DNA from 3 places in the Kitasatospora sp. NPDC087861 genome. Region 3 is predicted to be linked to each of the others. Evidence: riboswitches for the same ligand, from Rfam matches in the RefSeq annotation. Region 3 holds a riboswitch; each other region holds the start of a gene.

Region 1 (2,253 bases), on a different contig from region 3:
GGCCACCCGTCGGGCGGCCTCGCGCGCGGTGAGCGCGTGCAGGTCGTCGCCGTCCAGCCGGACGGCCCCGGCGGCGGGCCGCAGTGCCCGGTAGACGCAGCGCAGCAGGGTCGATTTGCCGCTGCCGTTCGGCCCGACCAGCCCGACCACCTGCCCGGCGGCGGCGTCCAGGGCGACGTCGTGGACCAGCCGGGCGCCGGCCAGTTCGACCGAGACGGAGTCCAGGGCGAGGTCCATCAGCGGCCTCCGAAGGAGTAGCCGCGCCGGCGCATCAGCAGCAGGAAGCAGGGCACCCCGAGGACCGCGGTGACCACCCCGACCGGCAGTTCGGCGGGCGCCAGCAGGGTGCGCGAGACGATGTCCACCCAGACCAGCAGCAGCGCCCCGGCGAGCGGCGCGACCAGCAGCACCCGGCGGTGTCCGGCGCCGACCAGCATCCGGGCCAGGTGCGGCACCATCAGCCCGACGAAGCCGATCGCCCCGCTGACGGCGACCACCGTGCCGGTGACGGCGGCGGTCACCACGAACAGCTCGCGGCGCAGCCGGTCCGGGTCCACGCCGAGCGAGGCGGCCGTCTCGTCCCCCATGGCGAGCGCGTCCAGCCGGCCGGCCGCGCAGGCCAGGTACGCCAGGCCGGCCAGCACGGTGGCGGCGGCGATCGGCACCGAGCCCCAGGTGGCGCCGCCGAGGCTGCCGAGCAGCCACATCATGGCGTCCCGGGCGGCCTCGCCGCGGGCGGCCGCGAAGACCATCAGCGCGGTGAGCGCGGAGAAGCCGTAGGAGAGCGCGGTGCCGGTGAGCACCAGCCGCAGCGGGGTGAGCCCGTAGGCGGTCCGCGCCGCGAGGTAGACCAGCACCATGGCGAGCAGCGCGGAGCCGAACGCGGAGACCGAGATGGCCCACACCCCGAGCGAGGCGAAGGCGCCGAGCAGCAGGACGGCGTTGGCGCCGACGGCCGCGCCGGAGGAGACGCCGAGCACGAAGGGGTCGGCCAGCGCGTTGCGCACCAGGGCCTGTACGGCGACCCCGGTGGCGGCCAGCCCGGCGCCGACCACGGCGGCCAGCACGGTGCGCGGCAGCCGGATCTCCCAGACGATCGCGTAGGCGGCGGCCTCGCCCGCCTCCAGCCGTCCGCCCGTCAGTCCGGCGGCCAGCAGCCGCAGGGCGCGGGGCAGGCCGATCCCGGCGGCGCCCAGGGCGACCCCGCAGACCAGTGAGAGCAGCAGGGCGGCGGCCAGGCCGACGGCGAGGGGTGCGGCGGGTATGCGACGGGCGGGTGGGCTCACCGCGCCGCCGCCCACGGGTGCGGTGCTCACGCGCACCTCCGGGTGGTTCTCTCGCTCCGCTCGTCCACGGGTGCGCCTTGCCTCGGGCCGCGGGTGTGCGGGGGCGGGCGCCGGACGGGCGCGGGCCCGGGCGCCATCCCCTCGCAGTCCACGGCGAGTTGTCGGGAGGTCGGCGGCCGAGGGCGATCGGGCTGGCACGGCCGACGGGCCGCGCTCACCGTTGCGGGTCAGCGCCGGATTCACACCGGACTTCCCCCTCGGACGCCCTGGCAGCATAACAGCCACTCAGGCCAGGCAACCCTTACCGGGGCCGGGATCGGGCGTGGACGCACGACCGCCCCCGTCCGGCGCTGCGGACGGGGGCGGTCGGGTGGCGACGCGTCAGGCTCAGGCCTGCTTGGTCTCCCAGAAGATCTTGTCGACCTCGGCGATCAGGTCCAGCAGGGCCTGGCCGGTGGCCGGGTCGGTGGACGCCTTGGCGGCCGAGGCGGCCTTCAGGGTGTCGTTGACCAGCTGGTGCAGCTGCGGGTACTTCTCGAAGTGCGGGGCCTTGAAGTAGTCGCTCCACAGCACCGAGATGTGGTGCTTGACGGCCTCGGCGCGCTGCTCCTTGATGATGATGGCGCGGGCGCGGAAGTGCGGGTCCTCGTTGGCCTGGTACTTCTCCTGGGTGGCCTTGACCGACTCGGCCTCGAGCCGCGCCTGCGCCGGGTCGTACACGCCGCAGGGCAGGTCGCAGTGGGCGTGGGCGGTGGCGCGCGGTGCAAACAGACGAGAGAACATGGGAGTCCTTCCTTAGATCGTCTTCCCGCGCCCGAGATTACCCTTCCGCCCCCGCCGTTTCGCGATCGGGCGGTGGGCCTAGGGCAAAAGGCGGACCCGCAACCGGGGTATTCCGGACATCGAACAGGGTGACGGTCCGTACGGCAGACTGGGACCGGGTGGTCCGGGAGGAGGAGTCGTGGCG
Region 2 (2,253 bases), on a different contig from region 3:
CCAGCTTCCAGTACGCGATCGCCGCGGCCCAGACCACCACGAACAGCCCGGCGATCGCGTAGCCGACGTTGTCCAGCGAGATGTCCGCGATCCAGCCGGTGACCGGGTCGGTCAGGTCGAGCTTCTCGTGCAGCACGCCGACCAGTTCGATGGTGCCGATGACGAACGCCACCGCGATCGACAGCCCGGTGATCGTCAGGTTGTAGTACACCTTCCGGACCGGGTTGGCGAAGGCCCACTGGTACGCGAAGTTCATGAACGTCCCGTCCAGCGTGTCGAACAGGCTCATCCCGGCCGCGAACAGCAGCGGCAGGCAGACGATCGCATACCAGGGCAGCCCGGCCGCCGCGCCCGACCCGGCCATCACCATCAGGGTGACCTCGGTCGCGGTGTCGAAGCCGAGCCCCAGCACCATGCCCACCGGGAACATCTGCCCGGGCCGGGTGATCGACCGGGTCGCCCGGTTCAGCACCCGGGCCATGAACCCCCGCGAGTTGAGGTGCTCCTCCAGCTGCGCCTCGTCGTACGACCCGGCCCGCATCGACCGGAACACCTTGAGGATGCCGAGCAGCGCGGCCAGGTTGAGCGCGCCGATCAGGTAGAGGAACACGCCGGAGGTCGTCGTCCCGACCACCCCGAGCCACTTGTGGGTGGCCGACTCGTCGTCCATCAGGGTGTTGGCCAGCTGGGCGCCGCCCGCCACCAGGGCCGCCATGAGCACCACCATCGAGGAGTGCCCGAGGGCGAACCAGAAGCCGACCGAGACCGGCCGCTTGCCGTCCGCCATCAGCTTGCGGGTGGTGTTGTCGATCACCGCGATGTGGTCGGCGTCGAAGGCGTGCCGCATCCCGAGGGTGTACGCGGTGATCCCCAGGCCCACCCCGAAGACCTGGGTACCGACCTCGTACCTGTGCGGCGCCACCAGGAAGACGAGCGTCCCGAAGGCCACCACGTGCATGGCCACGATCACCCCCATCAGCCCGGCCGTACGGATGGTGTCCTCGCGCCTCCAACGGAACGTGGGCAGCGCGGGCGGTGTCGCCGTCGGCTCGGCGGCGGCGGTTTCGGGCACGGTCATCTTCGGGTCACGCTCCAGCACCTCGTGGAAACAGTTCGTGAGATGCCGTGGCCGGTCTCCTGGCTTACGGGGATTCCGTACCCGCCTTCCCAGGCGCGCGAGGCTCCCAGTGGCGTCGTGGGTACGGACGACTCTCCATCGACGACGATCGCGATGGCCCGATCACAGTGGCGAGGGCCGCTCCGGGCTGGGATCCCTGAGGATCCGTCACCGGTCTTCCCGAGCACCACGGCGGGGAACACCGTAGGGGCCAGGCCCCACCCTTGCAAGGCTGCGCACCTGCGCAGGTGTCCAGGATCACACGCCCCCGCCTGCGACAATGAGCGCATGCATCTCGTACCGGCCGACCGCGCGGGCCACCGCACCATCGACGGACACCGGGTCTGCGAGGCCATCGCCGCGATCGGCGACACCGCGCACGTCCGCTCCTGGGCCGAGCGGTTCTCCCTGCTCGCCGACCCCGGACGGCTCGCCCTCCTGCTCGCCCTCCACCGGGCCGGCCCGCTCGCCGTGACCGACCTCGCCGTCGCCACCGGCATGCGCGACCCCGCCGTCTCCCAGGCCCTGCGGCTGCTCCGGACGGCCGGCGTCGTCACCGGCGACAGGGACGGCCGCGTCGTGCGCTACCGGCTCGTGGACGACACCCTGCGCCCCCTCCTCGACGAGTGCGCCGCCGCCGAGCACCACGAGCCCACCGCGGCGACCGGCTGACCGACACCCGGGCCGACCGACTCCCGCGAACGGCGCGCCACGACACGGCCTGATGAGTACGATCATGACGTGCCACCCCACCAACACGCCTGGCCCGCCGACCGCTGGAACACCAGACCGGTCGCCGCCCACGTGCTGGCGGTCGCCCGCACCCTCACCTCGGCCACCCGGGTCCTCGACGTCCTCACCCTGCTCCGCCGGGACGGCATCGAACGGTACTTCACCATCAACCCCGGCTCCGCGTTCGCCGACGGCCTCGACGACTACCTGCGCGACCTGCCCGGCATCACCGTGCTGGACTGGGAGGACGCCGTCCGGCGCCGCTTCGACCTGGCCGTCGCCTGCGCCGTCCACGCCTCCATGCACCGCCTCGACGCCCGGCTCGTCGTCCTCCCGCACGGCGCCGGCTACAACCGCCTGGTGACCGAGTCCACCGGCGACACGGTCAGCTCCGCAGGCCTCTC
Region 3 (2,253 bases):
TCGATGTCGCGCCACTCGGTCTCGCCGAAGTGGCCGAGCCCGTCCGGAGAGGCGGGGGCGCCCTGGTCGCCGCGGTAGGTGACGGCGAGGACGGGAAGCCCGAGACGGTCCAGGACGGGGAGGACCGGGAGGGTCTGCCGGCGGTCGGCACCGGGGCCGTGGATCAGGATCACCCAGACACCGCGCTTGCCGTCCAGGCGCCAGGCGGGGAGGGCGCCGAGTTCGCCGTCGGCGGCGGTGTCGGTGAACGGGAGGCCGAGCGCCTCGGTGGGGTCGCCGAGATGGACGCGGGGGGTGAAGCGGACCTCGGTGCCGGGGACGAGGGCGCCCCGGTCGGCGCGGACCAGGCGGCGGGTGACACCGTGCTCGTCGCCGTGCAGGACGTCCTCGACGACGGCGTGGCCGTGGTCGTCCCATTCGACGGCCCAGCGGCCGGGGCGCAGGCTCTCGGGACTGCGGGTGAAGGTGACCCGGCCGGCGGCGAGGCTCTGCACGCGGACCGGGCCGGACTCCTGGACGGCGCTCGCCGGGTGGACCATCCGTTCGGAGGCCCGGCGGCCTATCACCAGGACGGCGGCCCCGGCGCCGACGGCGGCGGCCGCCACGGCGGCCGCGGTTCCCCAACGCATATCGCTCCCCGCTCTGCTGGTCTCGGACCGGACGGTGTTCGTACACCAGTTCATCGAGGGGCCTCGCGGGCGGCCACCGGACTGGGCCGTCCGGGTTACAGCGGTGCGGGCGGGAACGGGACGGGGAAGCGGGTGCCGATCCGGCGGGGGGGCTGTCTGCGTCGCACGGGAACGAACGGTAGGGGCGGGGCGTGACGGACCCCAGCCGCCGAACGCACGAAGCGGCCCCGGAGGCCCCTTCGGGCCGCTGGACGATCGCCCAGGGGGTCATGCCCCTGCGGGCGGCCTGATCGGAGGTAGCGACGGGGCGCGCGTGTGACCAACCCCTCCGTGACCTCGGTTGACGCCCGGTTCGGCCGCGTGATGGGATCCTGGGGCCAAACGGAGGCATGCAGAGGAAGCCGGTGCGAGTCCGGCGCGGTCCCGCCACTGTCACCGGGGAGCACGCTCGGATTTTTGCCACGGCGGGCCGTCAGAAGCCGCTGGAAGGCCCGGGGGTGCGTTCGACCCGGAAGCCAGGAGACTCTCGCCCCCGCTACGTCGATCCAGGGCGCGGACCCTGAGTGAGGACACGCACGCGATGCAGGCTGCCCCGCCCCGCCGGACCCCACGCGGCCTTCCGCCGAACCTGTCGCGCCTGCCGATACTTTCGCACCCGTCGTGCGCCCGCTGACCCGCGCCGCCGCGTTCGCGCTGGGCGCCGTCGCGGGCTACGCCGCCGACACCCGCTTCGGCGATCCCCGGCGCGGCCACCCGGTGGCCGCCTTCGGCGCTGCGGCGACCCGGCTGGAGCGCCGGGTGTGGCGGGACGACCGGGTGACCGGCGCCGGGTACACGGCGCTGTGCGTGGGCGCGGTCACCGCCGGCGCGGTGGCCCTGGACCGTACGGTGGGCCGGCGTCCACTGGGCCGGGCCGCATTGACGGCCGCCGCGACCTGGACGGTGCTCGGCGGCACCTCGCTGACCAGGGAGGCGCGCACCATCGGCCGTTCGCTCGCCGCGGGCGACCTGGCGGCCGCGCGGGAGCGGCTGCCGCACCTGTGCGGGCGGGATCCGAGCGCGCTGGACGGGCCGCAGATCGCCCGGGCGGTGGTCGAGTCGGTGGCGGAGAACACGGCGGACGCCGTGGTGAACGCACTGGCCTGGGGCGCGCTGGCGGGCACGCCGGGGCTGCTGGCGTTCCGCGCAGTGAACACCCTGGACGCGATGGTGGGCCACCGCTCGCCCCGGTACGCCCGGTTCGGCTGGGCGTCGGCCCGGCTGGACGACCTGGCGGGCTGGCCGGGCGCCCGGCTGACGGCGCTGCTGACGGTGGCCGCCGCGCCGGAGCCGCGGACGGCCTGGCGGGTCTGGCGGCGGGACGGCTCGGCGCATCCGAGCCCGAACGCGGGCCAGGCGGAGGCGGCCTTCGCGGGAGCGGTGGGCGTCCGGCTGGGCGGGACCCTGCGGTACGGCGAGCGGGTGGAGCACCGGCCGGTGCTGGGCGCGGAGCTGCGGCCGGTGACGGTGGACGACATCGAGCGGGCCTGCGCGCTCTCCCGGCGGGTGGGCGTGCTGGCCCTGGGTACGACGGTCGCGGGGCATCTGGCGATCCGGTCGTTGGCGGCTTCGAGGCCACGGACGG

The links. Region 3 has a riboswitch for cobalamin ahead of ACIOJE_RS23620 (cobalamin biosynthesis protein). Riboswitches for the same ligand answer to the same signal wherever they lie in the genome.
Region 1: it holds a riboswitch for cobalamin, as region 3 does, so the genes downstream of both, ACIOJE_RS06005 (FecCD family ABC transporter permease) here and ACIOJE_RS23620 (cobalamin biosynthesis protein) in region 3, are expected to answer to the same signal.
Region 2: it holds a riboswitch for cobalamin, as region 3 does, so the genes downstream of both, ACIOJE_RS15760 (HoxN/HupN/NixA family nickel/cobalt transporter) here and ACIOJE_RS23620 (cobalamin biosynthesis protein) in region 3, are expected to answer to the same signal.

Annotation. Positions count from the first base shown of each region.
Region 1 covers NZ_JBIUUS010000003.1:217,025-219,277, reverse strand. The annotation lists gene ACIOJE_RS06010 (ABC transporter ATP-binding protein) at 1-237, opposite strand, end outside; gene ACIOJE_RS06005 (FecCD family ABC transporter permease) at 237-1,322, opposite strand; cobalamin riboswitch at 1,446-1,584, opposite strand; gene sodN (superoxide dismutase, Ni) at 1,674-2,069, opposite strand.
Region 2 covers NZ_JBIUUS010000009.1:186,454-188,706, reverse strand. The annotation lists gene ACIOJE_RS15760 (HoxN/HupN/NixA family nickel/cobalt transporter) at 1-1,078, opposite strand, end outside; cobalamin riboswitch at 1,110-1,324, opposite strand; gene ACIOJE_RS15755 (metalloregulator ArsR/SmtB family transcription factor) at 1,406-1,789, shown strand; gene ACIOJE_RS15750 (hypothetical protein) at 1,859-2,253, shown strand, end outside.
Region 3 covers NZ_JBIUUS010000017.1:57,222-59,474, forward strand. The annotation lists gene ACIOJE_RS23615 (alpha/beta hydrolase family protein) at 1-629, opposite strand, end outside; cobalamin riboswitch at 1,023-1,155, shown strand; gene ACIOJE_RS23620 (cobalamin biosynthesis protein) at 1,290-2,253, shown strand, end outside.